Regions from separate parts of the Pseudomonas knackmussii B13 genome, predicted to be linked through region 3. Evidence: riboswitches for the same ligand, from Rfam matches in the RefSeq annotation. Region 3 holds a riboswitch; each other region holds the start of a gene.
What was found. Region 3 has a riboswitch for cobalamin ahead of cobW (cobalamin biosynthesis protein CobW). Riboswitches for the same ligand answer to the same signal wherever they lie in the genome.
Positions count from the first base shown of each region.

Region 1: another riboswitch for cobalamin. It lies ahead of cobO (cob(I)yrinic acid a,c-diamide adenosyltransferase); the one in region 3 lies ahead of cobW (cobalamin biosynthesis protein CobW).
Region 2: another riboswitch for cobalamin. It lies ahead of PKB_RS04130 (TonB-dependent receptor domain-containing protein); the one in region 3 lies ahead of cobW (cobalamin biosynthesis protein CobW).

Region 1 is NZ_HG322950.1:1,605,209-1,612,246, forward strand. It holds gene PKB_RS07710 (IS110 family RNA-guided transposase) at 1-260, shown strand, start outside; gene PKB_RS07715 (ABC-type transport auxiliary lipoprotein family protein) at 680-1,300, opposite strand; gene PKB_RS07720 (MlaD family protein) at 1,297-2,235, opposite strand; gene PKB_RS07725 (ABC transporter ATP-binding protein) at 2,235-3,026, opposite strand; gene PKB_RS07730 (ABC transporter permease) at 3,023-4,171, opposite strand; cobalamin riboswitch at 4,350-4,571, shown strand; gene cobO (cob(I)yrinic acid a,c-diamide adenosyltransferase) at 4,827-5,438, shown strand; gene PKB_RS07740 (cobyrinic acid a,c-diamide synthase CobB) at 5,438-6,733, shown strand; gene bluB (5,6-dimethylbenzimidazole synthase) at 6,730-7,038, shown strand, end outside.
Region 2 is NZ_HG322950.1:856,710-863,747, forward strand. It holds gene tesB (acyl-CoA thioesterase II) at 1-496, shown strand, start outside; gene PKB_RS04125 (HAD family hydrolase) at 493-1,092, shown strand; gene PKB_RS04130 (TonB-dependent receptor domain-containing protein) at 1,452-3,317, opposite strand; cobalamin riboswitch at 3,413-3,611, opposite strand; gene dxs (1-deoxy-D-xylulose-5-phosphate synthase) at 3,648-5,540, opposite strand; gene ispA ((2E,6E)-farnesyl diphosphate synthase) at 5,726-6,613, opposite strand; gene PKB_RS04145 (exodeoxyribonuclease VII small subunit) at 6,610-6,852, opposite strand.
Region 3 is NZ_HG322950.1:706,866-713,903, forward strand. It holds gene cobN (cobaltochelatase subunit CobN) at 1-1,392, opposite strand, end outside; gene cobW (cobalamin biosynthesis protein CobW) at 1,492-2,547, opposite strand; cobalamin riboswitch at 2,639-2,830, opposite strand; gene PKB_RS03310 (cobalamin biosynthesis protein) at 2,928-3,332, shown strand; gene cobM (precorrin-4 C(11)-methyltransferase) at 3,368-4,117, shown strand; gene PKB_RS03320 (Mut7-C RNAse domain-containing protein) at 4,114-4,863, opposite strand; gene mapR (GntR family transcriptional regulator MpaR) at 5,283-6,692, opposite strand; gene ccoG (cytochrome c oxidase accessory protein CcoG) at 6,767-7,038, opposite strand, start outside.

The DNA of each region.
Region 1 (7,038 bases), 900 kb from region 3:
CACGGCAACACTCCACGGGCGGGCAACAGCGCCTGGGCGGGATCACCAAGCGTGGCGATACCTACCTGCGCACCTTGTTCACCCATGGCTCCCGCTCGGTCGTACGCTGTTGCGCCAACAAGACCGATGCTCGCAGTCGCTGGCTGCAAGGCCTGTTGCAACGATGCAATGCCAACGCCGTCGCCGTTGCCCTGGCCAACAAGAATGCCCGGATCGTCTGGGCCCTGCTCAGTCGGGAAACCACCTACCAACCCGCCTGAGCGTTACCGGCAACACCGCTGTAGAAACGCTCCACCACGATTGCACAGTGAATGGCATTGATGACGAACCGGTCGAACCGGCCTGTATGAAACCTGGGTTATCCGCGGGCTCCCTGCTGCCGTGAAGCAAAGCCGTTAGGGCGATCAGACATACAGGCGCGCATTTCATCAGGGCTCGGGAGCTGCCACACCGCTCCATGAAGCCGGATATACGGACGCAGTCGCACCTAGGCTCGAAATCTCCGCCAAACACTGGCAAGCCGGGAGGAGTCCATATACGAATAACCCCGAAGGGGTTATCCGCCGTTTCGTGTTGGGCTGCGGCGCATAACCGCGAACGGTTATGCGTCCTACGGGTGGATCTGTGTGCGAGTTCTCGCGGATGAATCCGCTCCTACGAAAAGCCTGGGCGCTGCGGATCAGCGCTCGAGCTTCTGCATCTGCCCCTGCTGCAACGTCCAGCTCACCACCTCCGCGGCAAGGCGGTCGCTGGCCTGGCCGAAGGCTGTGACCACTTCCGCGACCTGGGTTCCGCTGCTTGGCTGGCGTGCTTCGAAACGGCGGCTGGCGACGATGCGCTGGGTTGCGGTTTGCACCAGGCGGGCTTCCAGCACCACGACCGCTGCCACTTGCTGGCCCTGGTATTCGCTCTGGAAGGCGCGCAGGTCGCCGTCCAGTTCGAGGTCGGCTTGCAGGGTGACGGCGTCGCTGCTCAATGCCGAGATGCGGCCGTCGGCGCGGAAGGCGTCGAGCAGGCGGTCGCGCAGCAGTTTCGGGGCGGTGTCGCTCCAGCGTGCGCCCTGGTAGACGCTTAGCAGGTCGCCCTTGGGCAGTACCGCGATGCGGTTGCTGTCCAGCACCTGGCTGGCATTGGGCGCATCCACCCGCAGCGACCAGCTCACCGGCGGCGTGGCGCGTGCCGGTTGCTGTTTGACCGGCAGCAGGTAGGCGTCCGGGGTTTCCGCCTTGGGCAGGATCGAGCAGGCGCCGATCAGGGCGGCGAGTGCGCAGGTGCCGAGCAGGCGCAGGGGCGCGGTCATGGCTGGAACTCCTTGGTGCGGTGGCCGCCGAGCAGGTAGTCGGTGGGATTTTCTTCCAGCCGCCGGGTTACCCCGCGCAGGCTTTCCAGGGTGGTGCGCAGCTCGCGCAGCGCCGGGCCGACTTCGCCGAGGCCGTTCAGGCCGTTGTTGACTGCGCCTTCATTGCGCTCCAGCAGGCGGTCGATGCGCTCGCTGCTGCTTTGCAGCGCCGCGACTGTCTTGCGGGTGTCGGCGAGGATGTCCTTGCCCTGGCTGTCGAGCAGCTGGTTGGCATTGCCGAGCAACTGGTTGGCGTTGGCCAGGGTCTGGCGCATCTGTCCGCTGGACGCGGCCAGTTCCTTGACGATCTGGCGGATGTCGTCGCGCTGCTCGGCGATGGTCGCGGTGGCCTGGTCGATGTGGTCCAGGGTGCGGCTGACGCGGTCGGCGTTCTCCTGGGAGAACATTCGGTTCACGCTGGTGATCAGGTTGCTGATGTTGGTGGCGATGTCCTCGCCGTTGGCCAGCAGCTTGCTGAGCGGTGAGGGAATCGTCTTGATCACCGGGATCTTGCCGTTCTCGCCCACCAGCGGCGGGCTCTCCGGCGAGCCGCTGCTGAGCTGGATTATCGCAGTGCCGGTGACACCGGTTATGGCGAGCTTGGCGCGGGTGTCCTGGCGGACCGGGGTGCTGTCGAACACGCGGATGCGTGCCAGCACCTTGCGCGGGTCCTGCGGGTCGAGGCGCAGGCTGACCACGTCGCCGACCTTGATGCCGCTGTACTGCACGGTGCCGCCCTGGGACAGGCCGGTCACCGCCTCGGTGAAGATCACGTCGTAGAAGTTGTAGGCCTGGTCGCTGCTGGACTTGGCCAGCCACAGGCCGAAGAGCAGCCCGCCGGCCGCCACCAGCACGGTGAACAGGCCGATCAGCACGTGATGGGCGCGGGTTTCCATTAGTTTTCCTCCGTAAGGCGCTGCGTCGCCTGCTGCGCAGCGCGGCCACGCGGGCCATGGAAATAGTCCTGGATCCAGGCATCGTCGGTGGCTGCCACCTCGTCCAGGGTGCCGATCACCAGCACTCGCTTCTGCGACAGCACCGCGACCCGGTCGCAGATGGTGTAGAGGGTGTCGAGGTCGTGGGTGACCAGGAACACACTGAGGCCGAAGGCGTCGCGCAGGGTCAGGATCAGTTGGTCGAAGGCCGCCGCGCCTATCGGGTCGAGGCCGGCGGTGGGTTCATCGAGGAACAGGATGTCCGGGTCCAGCGCCAGGGCGCGGGCAAGGGCGGCGCGCTTGACCATGCCGCCGGACAGCTCGGCCGGATACTTGTCGCCGGCATCCGGCGGCAGACCCGCGAGGGAAATCTTCACCTTGGCCAGGTACTGCGCGGCCTCGCGCGACAGGCCGGCGTGCTCGATCAGCGGCAGGCAGACGTTCTCCGCGACGGTCAGCGAGGAGAACAGCGCGCCGTTCTGGAACAGCACGCCGAAGCGCCGCTCCAGCGGCGAGCGCTGTTCGGCGGAAAGCGCCAGCAGGTTCTGGCCGAACACCCGCACCTCGCCCTCCTGTGGCCGGCGCAGGCCGACGATGCTGCGCAGCAGAACAGACTTGCCGGTGCCCGAGCCGCCGACCACGCCGAGGATCTCGCCACGGCGCACGTCGAGGTCGAGGTGCTCGTGCACTGCGTGGTCGCCGAAGCGGTTGCACAGGTCGCGGACCTGGATGATGGGTTCGTCCGTGTTCACCAGCCCATCTCCATGAAGAACAGCGCGGCCACCGCGTCGAGCAGGATCACCACGAAGATCGACTGCACCACCGCCGAGGTGGTGTGCTCGCCCACCGATTGCGCGCTGCCGCTGACGCGGAAGCCTTCCAGGCAGCCGATCACGGCGATCAGGAAGGCGAAGATCGGCGCCTTGACCATGCCGACCAGGAAGTGCTGCAAGGATATGTCGTTCTGCAGGGTGACGATGAACAGCCGCGGCGAAATGTCCAGGGCCAGCGCGCAGACCACGCCGCCGCCGGCGATGCCGGCGAGCATGGCGAGGAAAGTCAGCATGGGCAGCACCAGCAGCAGGGCGAGCACCCGTGGCAGCACCAGCAGCTCCATGGGGTCGAGGCCGAGGGCGCGGATGGCGTCGATTTCCTGGTTCGACTTCATCGAGCCGATCTGCGCGGTGAAGGCGCTGGCGGTGCGCCCTGCGAGCAGGATGGCGGTGAGCAGCACGCCGAATTCGCGCAGGAAGGAGAAGCCGACCAGGTCGACGGTGTAGATGGCCGCGCCGAACTTGTTCAGCACCGTGGCGCCGAGGAAGGCCACCACGGCGCCGACCATGAAGGTCAGCAGCGCCACGATCGGCACCGCGTCCAGGCCAGTCTGCTCCATGTGCGCGGCCAGGGAGGTGGGGCGCCAGCGGCGCGGGTTGAGCATGCAGCGCAGCAGGCTCTCGAGGGTGAGACCGATGAAGCCGAGCACGCCGACCAGGTCGCTGCGGAAGGCGAGCATGGCGCGGCCGATGCGTTCCAGCAGATCGATCAGGGCGTTGCCCGGGGGCGGCGTGCGCTCTTCCAGCCGGCATTGCCCGATGGAGGTGCCGACCGCGCGGAGCAGGGCGCGGCGCTCGGCCGGCACGTTGGCGGCCAGTTCGTCCAGGTGTTGCAGGCCGGTGCTGCCCAGCAGGTCGGCGAGCAGACTGGCGCCGGCGGTGTCGAGCGCGCCGAGGCCGTCGAGATCGCAATGCGCGGCTTGGCGGTGCTGGGCGTCGAGGCCGGCTATCTGCTTCTGCAGGTCGGCGAAGTGGGCGAGTGTCCAGTCGCCGCTGATGCGCAGCAGGGGCGGGGAGGCGGAGGTGTCCAGGCGCAGCTGGCTGGTCTGAGTGGTTTCGGTCATGCCGGCGAGTCTAGCGGAGATAACCGCCGCCTTCATTGCACGCAAGGCGCAAGACAAATGAGCCGTGCGGCGATGGACATCCTTCCAGCTGCAATCCGTCCGGCAGCGCGGGCGCCGTCGGCCGCCGCTCTCGAAGGCCTGGCTGGCGTCGATTGACCGGCCACCCCGCCAGCCTCTAAGCTGCGCGCCTGCTACAGGTGCCTTCAGATCCGTCTGAAGGTGAAACAGGGAAGCCGGTGACACCGACTCGAATCGGTCATTCCGGCGCTGCCCCCGCAACGGTAGGCGAGTCAGACGATCGCAATGGCCACTGTGCTCCGGCATGGGAAGGCGCGATCGGGGAAGTCCATACGGACCTCCACTCGCGAGCCCGGAGACCGGCCCGTAGCGCAGACGACGTGCAGGAAGCCGTCGGCCGCGTGCCTTCCTGACCGCGATCCGACCGCCCCGACGTCCTCAAGGTTTTGTACCGCGCGGGTGAGAGCGGTGGAGCGATCAGGCAGATGAGCATTTCTCTTGCAGCCACGGCCCCAGGCCGCGCGGCTGTCGTCCGTCGTCATCCTGCGGTCATTGCCGCCGCGTCCTTCATCCCGCCCCTTCAGCCCCGGCGCACGAGCGTCGCGAGCACGGCCGCCCGTGGCCAGGAGAATCCCCGATGAGCGAATCCGTGGAAAAGGACGAGCGCCACCGCGCACGCATGCAGCGCAAGAAAGCGGTGATCGACGAAATGATCGCCCAGGCGCAGGACGAGCGCGGCGTGCTGCTGGTGCTCACCGGCAACGGCAAGGGCAAGAGCAGCTCGGCCTTCGGCATGCTCGCCCGCGCCCTCGGCCACGGTATGCAGGCTGGCGTGGTGCAGTTCATCAAGGGCGCCGCCACTACCGGTGAAGAAGCCTTCTTCCGTCGCTTCCCCGAGCAGGTGCGCTATCACGTGATGGGCGAGGGCTTCACCTGGGAAACCCAGGACCGCCAGCGCGACATCGAGAAGGCCCGGCAGGCCTGGGATGTTGCGCGCGAACTGCTGGCCGACCCGGCCGTAGGTCTGATCGTCTTCGACGAACTGAACATCGCCCTCAAGCACGGCTACCTGGAGTTGGAGACGGTGCTCGCGGATATCGCCGCGCGCCCCGCGCACCAGCATGTGATCGTCACCGGCCGCGCCGCGCAGCCGGGGATGATCGAGGCCGCCGACACCGTCACCGAGATGGGCCTGGTCAAGCACGCCTTCAAGGCCGGGATCAAGGCGCAGAAAGGGGTGGAGTTCTGATGCCGCAGGCGCGCCAGTGCCCGGCGCTGCTGATCGCTGCGCCGGCCTCCGGGCAGGGCAAGACCACCGTCACCGCCGCCCTGGCCCGCCTGCACGCGCGCCAGGGGCGCAAGGTGCGGGTGTTCAAGGTCGGCCCGGACTTCCTCGACCCGATGATCCTCGCCCGCGCCAGTGGTGCGCAGGTCTACCAGCTCGATCTGTGGATGGTTGGCGAGGCGCAGAGCCGACGGCTGCTCTGGGAAGCGGCGGGAGAGGCCGACCTGATCCTCATCGAGGGGGTGATGGGCCTGTTCGACGGCACGCCGTCCGCCGCTGACCTCGCGCGCACCTTCGATGTGCCGGTGCTCGGTGTGATCAATGGCCAGGCCATGGCGCAGACCTTCGGCGCCCTCGCCGTGGGCCTCGCCACCTACCAGCCGGGCCTGCCGTTCTCCGGCGTGCTCGGCAACCGTGTCGGCAGCCAGCGCCACAGCGACCTGCTGCGCGAAAGCCTGCCGGATTGGATTCGCTGGTACGGCGCGCTGCCGCGCAGTGCCGATCTGGAATTGCCCAGCCGCCACCTCGGCCTGGTGCAGGCTGACGAGCTGGCAGACCTCGACGCACGCCTGGACGCCGCCGCCGATGCGCTGGCCGCCAGCAGCGCGGTAGACCTGCCACCGCCGGTGGCCTTCGCCGCGCCGGATGAGCCCGGTCTGTCGCAGCCGCTGGCTGGCGTGCGCATTGGCGTCGCGCGCGACTCGGCCTTCGCCTTCCTCTACCAGGCCAACCTCGACCTGTTGCGCGAGCTGGGTGCCGAGCTGGAGTTCTTCTCGCCGTTGCACGATGAACATCTGCCGGAGGTGGACAGCCTCTACCTGCCCGGTGGCTACCCCGAGCTGCACCTGCCGCAGCTGGAGAACAACCGTGCCATGGCCCAGGCCATCCGCGCCCATCACACCGACGGCAAGCCCTTGCTCGCCGAGTGCGGCGGCATGCTCTACCTGCTCGACCACCTGACCGATGCCAATGGCCTGTGCGGCCAGTTGCTCGGCCTGCTGCCCGGTCGCGCCACGCTGCAAAAAAGGCTGGCCGCCCTGGCGTTGCAGGAAGTCGAACTGCCGGAGGGGCCGCTGCGCGGTCACACCTTCCACCATTCGCTGCTGGATACCGAGGTGGAGCCTGCCTTGCGCGGCACTTGCCCGAACGCCAAGCCGGTGGCCGAGGCGGTGTTCCGCCTGGGCCGGCTGACCGCTTCGTACATCCACTTCTACCTGCCGTCCAACCCGGCGGCGGCCGCCGCGATCTTCCGCCCATGAGCGAACACGCCTACAGCGCCGAAGAGCGCGCCGCCCTCTACCGGACCATCGCCGAGCGCCGCGACATGCGTCACTTCAGCGGTGGCGAGGTCGCGCCCGAATTGCTGGCGCGCCTGCTCGAAGCGGCGCACCAGGCGCCGAGCGTCGGCCTGATGCAACCCTGGCGCTTCATTCGCATCCCCCGTCCCGAGCTGCGCGAGGCCATTCATGGCCTGGTGGAGGAGGAGCGGGTGAAGACTGCCGAAGCGCTGGGCGAGCGTTCCGACGACTTCATGAAGCTCAAGGTCGAGGGCGTCCGCGACTGC
Region 2 (7,038 bases), 150 kb from region 3:
CGGCCCGGAGAACCTGCCGACCGACCTCGAGCTCAAGCAGCGCAGCATCGCCCAGTTCCCCGAGCGCATCCGCGACAAGCTGCTGTATCCCAAGCCCATCGAGATTCGCCCGGTCACCCAGAACGACCCCTACGATCCTTCGGTGGGCGAGCCGATCAAGTACCTCTGGCTGCGCGCCGACGGCAAGCTGCCGGACGTGCCGGCCCTGCACAAATACATCCTGGCGTACGCCTCGGACTTCGGCTTCCTCACCACCTCGCTGCTGCCCCACGGCCGCTCGGTGTGGCAGAAGGACATGCAGGTCGCCACCATCGACCATTCCGTATGGTTCCACCGCGACCTGCGCGCGGACGAGTGGCTGCTGTACGCCATCGACAGCCCCTGGGCCGGCAACGGCCGCGGCTTCGTGCGTGGCAGCATCTTCAACCGCGACGGCCAGTTGGTCGCCTCGGCGACCCAGGAAGGCCTGATCCGCCGCCGCGAGGACTGGGCATGATCCCGGCGCAGATCCGCCACTGGGTGTTCGACATGGACGGCACCCTGACCCTGGCGGTGCATGACTTCCCGGCCATCAAGCGGGCCCTGGGCATTCCCCAGGAAGACGACATCCTCCACCACCTGGCGGCGCTGCCCGAAGCCGAGGCGGCCGCCAAGCACGCCTGGCTGCTGGAGCACGAGCGCGAACTGGCCCTGGCCTCGACGGCTGCGCCGGGCGCGGTCGACCTGGTGCGTGCGCTGCATGAAGGCGGCTACCGCCTCGGCATCCTCACCCGCAATGCCCACGAGCTGGCGCTGGTTACCCTGCAGGCCATCGGCCTGGGCGACTGCTTCCACACCGAGGACATCCTCGGTCGCGGCGAAGCCCAGCCCAAGCCCAGCCCGGATGGGCTGCTGCACCTGGCCGAACGCTGGCAGGTACAGCCCCGCGAGATGCTGATGATCGGCGACTACCGCTTCGACCTGGAATGCGGCCGCGCGGCGGGCAGCCACACGGCGCTGGTGAACCTGCCGGACAACCCCTGGCCGGAGCTGACCGACTGGCACGCCGCCGATTGCACGGCGCTGGGGCGGTTGGCCGGCGTTCTGGCGTAACACCAGAATGCGCATAACCACCTAGTGGTTATGCACCCTACGCAACCGAATACTCCTGTAGGGCGAATAACCCTTTGGGTTATCCGCCGTTGGCGATGGGTTCGCGAGCAAGCTCGCTCCTACGAAGAGCAATCGTGCCGGTGCATAACCACCTCGTGGTTATGCACCCTACGAATCCGTGGGTTTCCGTAGGGCGAATAACCCTTTGGGTTATCCGCCGTTGGCGATGGGGTCGCGAGCAAGCTCGCTCCTGCGAAGAGCAATCGTGCTGGTGCATAACCAACTTGTGGTTATGCACCCTACGCAACCGGATGCTCCCGTAGGGCGAATGACCCTACGGGCTATCCGCCGCTGTCGACTTACAGCTCCGGCGTCCAGGTCAGCGCCAGCAGCGCGGTGCGGCCGGCTTCGCGGTAGGCGAAGGTTTCGGTGGGGAAGCCTGCCGGGTCGGTTGGCCGTTGGTAGGTTGCCTGGGCGTAGTCGCGGTCCAGCAGGTTCTGCACCTTCAGGTCCCAGCGGATGCTTTCGCTGAACAGCCAGCTGCCGCGCACATCCAGCACGCCGTAGCCGCCGAGCTGTTCGCTGTTCGCAGCGTCTGCATAGCTGTTGCTCAGCGCGCGCCAGCTGCCGCCCAGGCCGAAGGCGCCGAACTGGCGGTCCAGGTCCAGGCTCAGGGTGCGGCGGGCGCGGCGCGGCAGGGTGTGGCCGGTGTCGCGGTCACGCGGGTCGATCACCGCTACGCCGAGGTTGGCTTGCCAGCCGTAGACCTCACGCGCCCAGTTCGCCTCGAAGCCGTTGATGCGCGCCTTGGCGATGTTCTCCGGCTGGTTGGCGGTGCTGTCCCAGGCGATCAGGTCGTCGACCTCGGTGCGGTAGATCGAGGCGTCCAGGTGGTTGCCGTCGAACTCGCCGCGCCATTGCAGCTCGTAGGTCTTCGAGGTCTCGGCCTTGAGGTTCGGGTTGCCGGCGCCGGGGTAGTAGAGGTCGCTGAAGGTCGGCGCGCGGAAGCCCTCGCCGTAGCTGGCGATCCAGCTCTGCTTGTCGCCCACCGGCAGGGTCAGGGCGCCGTTCCAGCTGTTCTGCGTGCCGTAGCGCTGGTTGTCGTCGTGGCGCAGGCCCAGCTCAGTGGAGAAGGCGTCGGCCTTGAAGCTGTGCTGGGCGAAGAAGGCGTGGTTCTCGCGGCTGTCCTCGGCGAACGTGGTGCTGCCGTCGACCTGGTCTTCGTACCAGTCGGCGCCCAGGGCCAGTTGGTTGCGCGGGTCCAGCTGCAGGCGGTTGATCCAGCTCGCCGAGTGGCGGGTGGTTTCCAGGCTGCCGTTGTTCCAGTCCTCGGCGGCGCCGACCGCCTTGTTGCGGTCGTAGCTGCGGCCCAGTTCGACGCGGCTGCTCCACATGTCGGTGAGCTGGCCTTCGAGGTAGCCGCTGTAGCTGCTGACACGGAACTCGTCGTGAGGCAGGCCCGGCGCGTAGCTGTAGGCGTCGTCGTATTCGCTGTCGCCGCGCTGGTCGTTGAGGCTGAAACCGGCCTTCCAGTCGTCGTTCAACTGGTGGTCGAGGTTCAGGTGCACGGCCTTGTTGCGCCGGCCGTCGTCGTCGCTGTCGGCGCCGCGGTTGTCGCGGGTCATGTCCCAGCCCTGGGTTTCGTCGAGGCTGGCGCCGAGGTTGAAGCGGGTGCGCTCGTCGCCACCGGCCAGCGAGGCGCTGCGCTCGAAGGTGCCGTGGTTGCCCGCCGCCAGGCGTACTTCCGGGTGCAGGCCGGTTTCGCCGCGACGGGTGAAGATCTGGATCACCCCGCCGATGGCGTCGGCGCCGTACAGCGAGGAGCGCGGACCGCGGGTCACTTCGACGCGCTCGATGTTGTCGATGCTCAGGTAGTCCAGGCGGGCGATGCCGCTGCTCGCCGAGGCGATGCGCTGGCCGTCGACCAGCACCAGGGTCTGCGCGGTGTTGCTGCCGCGCACCGAGTAGCTGATCAGCCCGGCGGCAGTGCTCACCTGCACGCCCGGCACGCGCTGCAGCAGCTCAGGCACGCTGCGGGCCTGCAGGCGCTCGATGTCGTCGCGGGTGAACACGGTGTTGGCCGAGGTGGCCTGGTCGCGCGGCTGCGCCATGCGCGCCGAGGTGATGACCATGTCCGGCAGCTTGTAGGCCTGCTCGGCATCGGTCGCGGCGAAGGAAGCCCCGGGCAGTACGGCGACGGCCAAGGCGAGACGGGAAAGCTTCATGGATTGGAATCCTCAAAAGTACGTCGGCGACTTTCGAGGAGGGCGGACAAGGACGGCTCGCGGCCGTGCTTGACGGTGCGGCCCTCCGCAACACCAGTCGGATCGCGTCGAGGGCGGTCTCCGGGCTGCCGACACGCACGCTCGCGGCCTTCCCATGCGTGTCGCACAGTGGCGGATCGGAGCGCGGCAGGCCGTGGCCTGCGGTCGGTTACCGTTGCGGGGGCAGCGCAGGTCTTTCACCTGCTTCCCGTTACCTCGAACGAAAACGGGCGCACCTTATAAGGGTGCGCCCGTCGCTGCAAGGCTCAGGGGGAGCAATGCGCCTAGCGGTCAGCCCAGCTGCGCCAGGCGCTCGGCGATGGCGCGCTCGATGCCGGCCGCGTCGAGGCCGCACTCGGCAAGCATCTGGCTCGGCTTGGCGTGCTCCACGTAGTAGTCCGGCAGGCCCAGGTGGAGGATCGGCTGCTGGCGGTTCTCGTGGGCGAGGAACTCGCTGACGGCGGCGCCGGCGCCACCCATCACGGCGTTCTCCTCGATGGTCACCAGCAACTCGTGGCTGTCGGCCAGCTCACGCACCAGGGCTTCGTCGAGCGGTTTGACGAAGCGCATGTCGACCACGGTCGCGTCGAAGCGCTCGGCCACCTGCAGGGCTTCGGCCAGCTGCACGCCGAAGGCGAGGATGGCGACCTTGCCGGCGCTGCCGCGGCGGCGAACCACGCCCTTGCCGATTTCCACCGGCTCCAGCGCCGGTTCGATCGGGGTGTTCGGGCCGCTGCCGCGCGGGTAGCGCACTGCCGCCGGGCCTTCGAACAGGTAGCCGGTGGTCAGCAGCTTGCGCAGCTCGTCTTCGTCGCTGGGCGTCATCACCAGGATGCCGGGGATGCAGCGCAGGTAGGAGAGGTCGAAGCTGCCCGCGTGGGTCGGGCCGTCTTCGCCGACCAGGCCGGCGCGGTCGATGGCGAAGAGCACGTCGAGGTTCTGCACTGCGACGTCGTGGATCAGCTGGTCATAACCGCGCTGCAGGAAGGTGGAGTAGATCGCCACCACCGGCTTGACGCCGTCGCAGGCCATGCCGGCCGCCAGGGTCACGGCGTGCTGCTCGGCGATGGCGACGTCGAAGTAGCGGTCCGGGAAGCGCTCGGCAAAGGCGACCAGGTCGGAGCCTTCCTTCATCGCCGGGGTGATGCCGACAAGGCGCGGGTCCTGCGACGCCATGTCGCACAGCCACTGGCCGAACACGTTCGAGTACTTCGGACCGCCGGCCTTCTTCGGCGCGGCGCCGGCCGGCTCCAGCTTGGTGATCGCGTGGTAGCCGATGGGGTCCAGTTCCGCCGGGCCGAAGCCCTTGCCCTTCTTGGTGATCACGTGGAGGAACTGCGGGCCCTTGAGGTCGCGCATGTTGCGCAGCGTGGCGACCAGGGTCGGCAGGTCGTGGCCGTCGATCGGGCCGATGTAGTTCCAGCCCAGCTCCTCGAAGAGGGTGCCGGGGACCAGCATGCCCTTGGCGTATTCCTCGGTGCGGCGGGCGATCTCCCAGGCGCCGGGCAGGCGCGAGAGCACCTTCTTGCTGCCTTCGCGCATGCTGCTGTAGGTGCGGCTGGAGAGGATCTTCGCCAGGTAGTTCGACAGGCCGCCGACGTTGTGCGAGATCGACATGTCGTTGTCGTTGAGGATCACCAGCATGTCGGCCTGCACGTCGGACGCGTGGTTCAGCGCCTCGAAGGCCATGCCGGCGGTCAGCGCGCCGTCACCGATCACCGCCACCGACTTGCGCCCCGAACCCTGCATGCGCGCGGCGATGGCCATGCCAAGCGCGGCGCTGATGGAGGTACTGGAATGCCCGACGCCGAAGGTGTCGTACTCGCTCTCGCTGCGGCGCGGGAAGGCGGCCAGGCCGTCCTTCTGGCGCAGCGTGCCCATGCGCTCGCGGCGGCCGGTGAGGATCTTGTGCGGGTAGGCCTGGTGGCCCACGTCCCACACCAGGCGGTCGTCCGGGGTGTCGAAGACGTAGTGCAGAGCGATGGTCAGCTCGACCACACCGAGGCCGGCGCCAAAGTGCCCGCCGGTCTGGCCGACGGTGTACAGCAGGTACTGGCGCAGTTCGTCAGCGAGGGTGACGAGCTCAGCCTCGCCGAGACGGCGCAGCTCGACCGGCGTGCTGGCTCGGTCCAGCAGGGGCGTGGCGGGGCGCTCGCGGGGAATCTCGTGGAACGTCGTGGGCATCGGGCTGATCGTTATAAGAGGCAAAGATGCGGAAGTTTACCCGATGCATCGGGCAGGCCCAAGCAAGGCGCGGCGCGTTCACGGGCAGACCGGATGGTCTGCAGCGTCGGCATGGGCTAGGCGGAATTACTGAGAAGGGGGGATGCAGGGGAATCTGACGGGGCGGTCCTTGCCCCGTGCGTCGATCAGCTGCGTCGCTCGACGATGTAGCGGGCCAGCTGGCGCAGTGGCTCGGCGTTGGCGTCGAAGCCTTCCAGCGCGGCCAGCGCCTGGTCGCGCAGGCCCAGGGCATAGGCCTTGGCGGCGTCGAGGCCGAGCAGCGCGGGGTAGGTAGGCTTGTCGTTCGCCTCGTCCTTGCCCTGGGTCTTGCCGAGGGTGGCGGTGTCGCTCTCCACGTCGAGGATGTCGTCCTGCACCTGGAACGCCAGGCCGATGGCCTTGGCGTAGTGGGAGAGGGCATCCAGACGGGTGGTATCGGCATTGCCGCTGGCCAGGGCGCCGAGGCGCACGCTGGCTTCGATCAGCGCGCCGGTCTTGTGCCGGTGCATGTTCTCCAGCGCCGCCTGGTCGATCTTGCGGCCCACGGATTCGAGGTCGATGGCCTGGCCGCCGACCATCCCGGCAGAACCGGCGGCACGCGCCAGGGCGGTGACCATGGCCAGCCGCGTATCGACGTCCTGCGGGTTGCGCACGGCATCGCCCAGCACCTCGAAGGCCAGCGCCTGCAGGCCGTCGCCAGCGAGGATCGCACAGGCCTCGTCGAAGGCGATGTGCGTGGTCGGCTGGCCACGGCGCAGGTCGTCGTCGTCCATCGCCGGCAGGTCGTCATGCACCAGCGAATAGGCGTGGATCAGCTCCACCGCGCAAGCCGCGCCATCGGCACGGGCGATGTCACCGCCCAGGGCCTCGCAGGCGGCATAGGCCAGCAGCGGGCGCACGCGCTTGCCGCCATTCACGACGCTGTAGCGCATGGCCTGGTAGATGCGGGTGAGTTCGGGGCGGGGAGCAACGAAAAGGGCGTCGAGCGCGGCATCGACACGCGCCTGGCAGCGCGCCTGGTACTCGCTGATCATGCTTCGTCGCCCGCCGAATCGAAGGGCGCCTCGCTCAGCTCGCCATCGCGCTCCAGGAGGATCTGCACCTTCTGCTCGGCCTGGCTGAGCGCCGACTGGCAATCACGGGTCAGGCGGATGCCCTGCTCGAAGGCACCGAGCGAATCCTCCAGGGACAGCTCGCCACTCTCCAGGCGTTCCACCAGGGTTTGCAGTTCAGCGAGGGACTGCTCGAAATCGACGGCTTTCTTGCGGGCCATGGGGACTCTCGGCGGGGGTGTTCAAAACCCGGCGACACTAGCAGAGACGGGGCTTGCGGGCAAATTTGCGGGGCTTTTGAGCGGGCTTCGGAAGCTCTCGATGAATACCGTGTGCATTGAGTCGAGAAGCACGTCCCTGGCAACTGGATGGCCGTCGAATGACAGGGAACCGCCCTCAGGTATTTC
Region 3 (7,038 bases):
GCGGGCGAAGCAGGCGAGGTAGTCGGCGAGCGCCAGGCTCTGGGCGCAGGGGCGCAGGTCGAGGCTGTCGAGGTCGTTGCTCACGCCGCCGAGCAGGCTGTGGATAAGCGAGGTGCCGTCCTGCGGCAGGCCGGCGAGGGGATAGCCCTGGTCTTCCAGCGCACGCAGGATGTTCAGCGCGGCGGCGGGGGTGTCGAGGCCGACGCCGTTGCCGATGCGGCCGTCGCGGGTCGGGTAGTTGGCCAGGATCAGTGCCACGCGCTTGTCGGCGTTTTGCTTGCGGCCGAGGGTGATCCAGCGCCGCGCCAGCTCGGCGACGAAGTCCATACCCGGCAGGTGCGGCAGGTAGCAGACCACGTCGCTCTGGCTGCGCTCGCTACGCCAGGCCAGGCCCTTGAAGCTGATCGGGCGGGTGATGAGGCGGCCGTCCAGCTCCGGCAGCGCAATGTGCATCGCCAGGTCGCGCGGGCCCAGACCCTGCGGGTTGGCGCGCCATTGCTCGATGTTGTCCAGCGAGCAGATGGCCTGCAGCACCGGCACGTCGCGGCGGAACGGCTGCGCCTGCGGCGTCTCGGGGTTCGACTGGGCGAAGCCGGTGGTGTTGATGATGAGTTCGGCGCCGGCCTCGTCCAGCAGCGCTTCGACCTGCTCCAGGCAGGCGGCTTCCTTGAGGCTGGCGACGGCGATCGGCAACGGGTTGAGCTGCTGGGCGCGCAGGCGTTCGCAGAAGCTGTCGATGAAGCCGGTGTTCGCCGCCTGCAGGTGGGTGCGATAGAACAGCAGCGCGGCGACGGGCCAGTCCGCATTCCACTCGGCTTGCCAGTGGGCGAGGGTGGCTGCGGGTTGTCGTGGATGGTGCAGCGCCACACGCGGCAAGGTGTGCGGCTCGCGCCACGGGTAGTCGCGCTTCAGGTACTGCGCGGCCAGGCAGGCGAAGAACTGTTGGGCGTTGTCCAGGCCGCCTTGGCGCAGGTACTGCCAGAGGCGTTCGGCCTCGGGCGGCGGGACAGTGCAGAGGGCGGTCAGCTCGGGATCGGGCTTGTCGTCGCCGGGGACGAGGACGAGCGTGGCGCCGCGCTCGGCCAGCGCCACCAGCTGTTCGATGCCGTAGCGCCAGTAGCCAACGCCGCCATGCACCGAGATCAGGATGACCTTCGCGTGCTGCAGCACCTCGTCGACGTAGAGGTCCACCGAGGCATGGTTCTGCAACTGCATGGGGTTGGCCAGGCGCAGGCTCGGGTAGTCCTCCGGCAGCGCGCGGGCGGCCTCGGCGAGCAGCGCGAGGTGCGAGTCGCCGCTGCAGAGGATCACCAGCTCGGCGGGCGTCTGGGCCAGGTGGGCGATGCCGTCGTCGGGGACGAAGCCGCCGGGTTGGGTGCGCAGCAGGTGCATGGAGCAGCCTCGGTGGTGGCTCTTCGTAGGAGCGAGCTTGCTCGCGAACCAAACCCCGCTGCGGAGTTGTTCGCGAGCAAGCTCGCTCCTACAAAAGCGTTATTGCGCCAGCGCCGTGCGCAGCTCGTTGGTGATGGCCGCCTGGTCCAGCTCCTGGCCGATCACCACCAGGCGCGTGGCGCGGGTTTCGTCGCTCAGCCACTTGCGGTCGAAGTGCTTGTCGAAGCGCTTGCCGACGCCCTGGATCAGCAGGCGCATGGGTTTGCCGGGGATGGCGGCGAAGCCCTTGATGCGCAGGATGCCGTGGCGCTCGACGAGTTGGCCGAGGGCTTCCAGCAGCGCGCGCTCCTCGACTTCCGGCAGGTCGACGTGGAAGGAGTCGAACTCGTCGTGGTCGTGGTCCTCGTGCCCTTCGTGATCGTGGTGGGTCGGACGGCTGTCGATATGCAGCTCGGCCTCGGCGTTCAGTCCCAGCAGCACCGAGAGCGGCAGCTGGCCGGCGCTGGCCTCGATGATCTTCACCGCCGGCGGCAGCTCCTCGGCGACGTGCGCGCGCACCTGGGCGAGGGTGTCGGCGTCGAGCAGGTCGGCCTTGTTCAGAACCACCAGGTCGGCGCTGGCGAGCTGGTCTTCGAACAGTTCGTGCAGCGGCGATTCGTGGTCGAGGTTCGGGTCCTGCTTGCGCTGCTCGTCCACTTGCTCGGGATGCGCGGCGAAGGTGCCGGCGGCCACGGCCGGGCTGTCGACCACGGTGATCACTGCGTCGACGGTGCAGGCGTTGCGGATTTCCGGCCACTGGAAGGCCTGCACCAGCGGCTTGGGCAGGGCCAGGCCGGAGGTCTCGATGAGGATCTGGTCGAGGTCGCCGCGGCGGGCCACCAGCTCGCGCATCACCGGGAAGAACTCTTCCTGCACGGTGCAGCACAGGCAGCCGTTGGCCAGCTCGAAGACGCGGCCGACGGCTTCTTCTTCCGTGCAGCCGATGGAGCATTGCTTGAGGATTTCGCCGTCGATGCCGAGCTCGCCGAACTCGTTGACGATCACCGCGATGCGGCGGCCTTCTGCGTTGTCGAGCATGTGCCGGAGCAGGGTGGTTTTGCCGGCGCCGAGGAAGCCGGTGACGATGGTGACGGGGAGCTTGGCCAGGGTTTGCATGTTCGCCTCTGCGCAGAGGACGGGATGCAGAGGCGCGCGCACGGAGCAGCCGTGCAACGGAAGCCGCCACCCGGATCACCCCGCCCGGTTGTCGTAATGCTGGTGCGAGGCAGGTCTCCTGGCTCGCGATCCGGCTTTCGCCTCGTCCTTCGCCTTCCCACCTTGCGGCAGTGGCATTCGAAGGAGTTCCGATCGCTTACAGTTGCGGGGGCAGCCGTGGCTTGGACCACGTTCCCTCTTAGCTTCGGCGCGCGGCCGAAGAACCTCGAAGGCGCACAGGCTACGCAGGCCGCCTGGGTCGGTCAATCGCCACCCGGCCGTTGACGGCGCGCGGGGCCCGTGCTGAGCTGCCCGGCGATTCCCCGCCCGAGGAGGCCCGCATGATCCTGGTTGCCGGATTGGGCTGCCGCAAAGATTGCGGCGCCGACGAACTGCTCGCCCTGCTGCGGGCCTGCCTGCGCGAAGCCGGGCTCGACGAGACGCTGCTGAAAGCCTTGGCCAGCAGCGAGGCCAAGGCGCTGGAGGGCGGCTTGCGCGAACTCGCGCGCCAGTTGCGCTTGCCGCTGGAGCTGCTGCCCGCCGAGCGCCTGTTGCCCTACGAAAGCCAGCTCAGCTCGACCTCGGCGCTGGCGCGCCAGGCCACCGGCAGCCCCGGTGTGGCCGAAGCCTCTGCGCTGGCGCTGGCCGAGGCGCTGGCAGAGGGCCCGGCGCGCCTGGTGCTGACCAAGCGCCGCAGTGCCAATGCCACCTGCGCGCTGGCCATGGCGCCAGTCGGGCTGGGGTAGACTGCGCACCTTTCCCGATCCGAAGCGAAGCCAGCATGACGGTCTATTTCATCGGCGCCGGTCCCGGCGATCCCGAGCTCATCACGGTCAAGGGCCAGCGCCTGGTGCGCACGTGTCCGGTGATCCTCTATGCAGGCTCGCTGGTGCCTGAAGCGGTGCTGGAAGGGCACAGCGCGGAGGTGGTGGTGAACACCGCCGAGCTGCACCTGGAGCAGATCATCGCGCTGTTTGCCGAGGCCCACGCCAAGGGCCAGGACGTGGCCCGCGTGCACTCCGGCGACCCCTCGCTGTACGGCGCCATCGGCGAGCAGATCCAGCACCTGCGCAGCCTCGGCATCCCCTACGAGATCGTCCCCGGCGTCACTGCGACGGCTGCCTGCGCCGCGCTGCTGGGCTGCGAGCTGACACTGCCGGATATCTCGCAGACGCTGATCCTCACCCGCTATGCGAGCAAGACGAAGATGCCCGAGGGCGAGCAGTTGGGCGACCTGGCGCGGCACCGGGCGAGCATGGCCATCCACCTGGGTGTGGGGCAGTTGGAGAAGATCGTCGAGGAGCTGCTGCCGCACTACGGAGCGGACTGCCCGATCGCGGTGATCCACCGCGCCAGCTGGCCGGATCAGGACCAGGTCACCGGTACCCTCGGCGATATCCTGCCCAAGGCCCGCGCCAAGGGCTTCAAGCGCACCGCGCTGATCCTCGTCGGGCATGTGCTGGGGGCGGAGGGCTTCACCGAGTCGTCGCTGTACAGCGCAGGGCATCAGCACCTGTATCGGCCTTCCTAGCGCTCCGGATTTTTCAGCAAGGGCGCCAGCAGCGCCTGCATGCTGCGCCAGTGCGAGCCCTCCCAGAACACCCGGTCGCAGGCGTCGCAGGCGAGGTAGCGGCTGTGCCGCGCGGCGATGCTCGGCGGCACCCGCGTACGGGCGAGCTCGGCCGGCAGTTCGTGCAGCGGATGGTTGCAGCGCAGGCACAGGCTGAACGGCCGCGCGCTGCGCGCCAGGTCCAGGCGCTCGAAGAGTTCGCGCAGCTGTGGCGCCGGCTTGCGCGCATGCAGGTAGCAGCCGTGGCTGATGATCCGCCGCTTGAGCAGCTCGCGGTCGCGGGTCAGCACGACACGCCCGTCGTGGGCGCCGATCTCGGCGATCTCGCCGTCCTCGAAAGCGTTGTCGTAGAGGGTGTCGAAACCGCTCATGCGCAACAGCGCGGCGAGCCCGCCGAGGTGCGCGTCGGCGATGAAGCGCAGCACCCGCAGCGGCCGCGTGCGCACCTTGAGCAGCGGGCTGATGTCCAGGCGTTCGAACTTCGGGTAAACGGCCACCCGGTCGCCATCCAGGATCAGCCGGTCGAAGCCCACCGACTCGCCGTTGAGTAGCACCAGCTCGACTTCCGTATGCGGCACGCCGAGCGCTTCGATCATGTGCTTCACCGTCGCGGATTGCGCACACACGCAATCGAACGCCCGCCGCCGACGCAGGCTCGGCAGGAAGTCGTTGAGCTCCTCGTAGAAGCGGAAGGTCGCGGTGATCATGCGAGGAAGTATGGCAGGCGGCCGAGGGGCGGCCAGGCGCGGTGGGCGGTTGGCGTCATCCCGTAGGAGCGGATCTCATCCGCGATGACCCACGCACCAATGCCAACCTGTAGGAGCGGCCCATGGCCGCGAAATCGCGGGCATGGCCCGCTCCTACAGGTGAACACCGTGCATTGGGGGGCGCGGATAAATTCGGGCGTGCAGGCCTCAGGCCTCCCAGTCGTCGCGCCGTTCGGCCAGCCCGTGGCGGATGTACCAGCGCACACCCAGATGCACGCCGAGCGCCGCCAGGACGGTGAGGAAGATGTGCAGGGGTTCGGCTTCCATGTCCTTCCCTCCAGGGTGATCGAAGGCTTCCAGCCTAACGCTGCGGCGGTCGGTCGCACAGGTACAGATCGGCCGCCGGACAGCGGAGCAGTTCAGAGCGACTGGATGATCCGCCCCAGGGTCTCCATGGCCTTTTCGCTGCGCGTCGTCCACGGGTGGCCGTGGTTCAGCCGCAGGCAGTGGCGGAAGCCGCGGGTGGCGGAGAAGATCGGCCCCGGGGCGATGCTGATGCCCTGGGCCAGGGCCAGTTGGAACAGGCGCAGCGCGTCGATTCGCTCGGGCAGTTCCAGCCAGAGGAAGTAGCCGCCGCTGGGGCGGGTCACCCGGGTTTCGTCGGGTAAGTGCCGGGCCACCGCGGCGAGCATCGCGTGCTGCTGGCTTTCCAGGGAATGGCGCAGCTTGCGCAGGTGGCGGTCGTAGCCGCCGTGCTGCAGGTAATCGGCGATGGCCGCCTGGGCCGGCACCGAGGCCGACAGGCTGGTCATCAGCTTGAGCCGGGCGATCTGCTCGTGGAAGCGCCCGCCGGCCACCCAGCCGACCCGGTAGCCCGGCGCCAGGCTCTTGGAGAAGCTGCTGCAGTGCATCACCAGGCCTTCGCTGTCGTAGGCCTTCACCGGCTTGGGCGCCTGCTGGGCGAAGTACAGCTCGGCGTAGACGTCGTCCTCGATCATCGGCACCTGGTGCTTTGCCAGCAGGCCGGCGAGGGCGCGTTTCTTGTCCTCGCTCATGCTGGCGCCGAGCGGGTTCTGGAAGTTGCTCATGAACCAGCAGGCGCGGATCGGCAGGCGCTCCAGGCTGTCGGCCAGCACGTCGAGGTCGATGCCCTCGCGCGGGTGCACGGGGATTTCCACGGCCTTGAGCTTCAGCCGTTCGAGCACCTGCAGGGTGGCGTAGAAGGCTGGCGCCTCGATTGCCACCAGGTCGCCGGGGCGGGTGACCACCTGCAGGCACAGGTTCAGCGCTTCCAGCGCGCCGTTGCTGACCACCAGTTCCTCGACCGGCAGCGGCGTGCCATTGACCATGTAGCGCAGGGCGATCTGCCGGCGCAGGGCGTGGCTGCCGGGCGTCATGTCGGCGACCGTGGCGCGTGGGTCCATGTCGCGCACCGCCTGGGCCATGGAGCGCGCCAGGCGTGGCAGGGGGAACAGTTCCGGGGCCGGGAAGGCCGAGCCGAAGGGCACGGTGTCCGGGTCCTTGATCGAGCTGAGCACCGAGAACACCAGCTCGCTGACGTCCACCTCGGTGGTCTGCGCCTCGTGGCGGGCGATCTCAGGTTCCGCCAGGTCGCGCCGCGCGTGCTCGCGGACGAAGTAGCCGGAGCGCGCGCGGGCGACGATCAGCCCGCGGTCCTCCAGCAGGTAGTAGGCCTGGAACACGGTGGACGCGCTGACCCCGTAGGTGCGGCTGGCGTGGCGCACCGAGGGCACCTTCTGCCCGGGGGCGAGCACGCCGCTGCGGATCAGCTCGGCGATTTCGTCGGCGAATTTCTCGTAGCGCTTCATCTTGTCCTGGGCGTGGGGCGAAGGCTCCCACTCTAGGCGCTGCGCGAGGTTGTCGCCATGCCGGAGCGCCATGCTCAGCGCCTCGGCGAGACGAAGGTGCTGGCGGCGTCGATCTGCTCATGGCCGTCACTGACTTCGAAGTGCAGCGGCACCGATCCGCCGGCGCTGCTCTGCGCCAGGCTGGCCACCGAGACGGCGAAGTCGCGAATCTCGCCGGGCGCGAGGCTCAGCTCCGGCACGCCCTGCAGGCGATAGCCCGAGGCATCCGCGAGGCTCAGGTGGTAGCGCTGCGGCTGCTGGGTCTTGTTGATCAGCTTGAGGTTGTAGATGTTCTCGATCTCGCCGG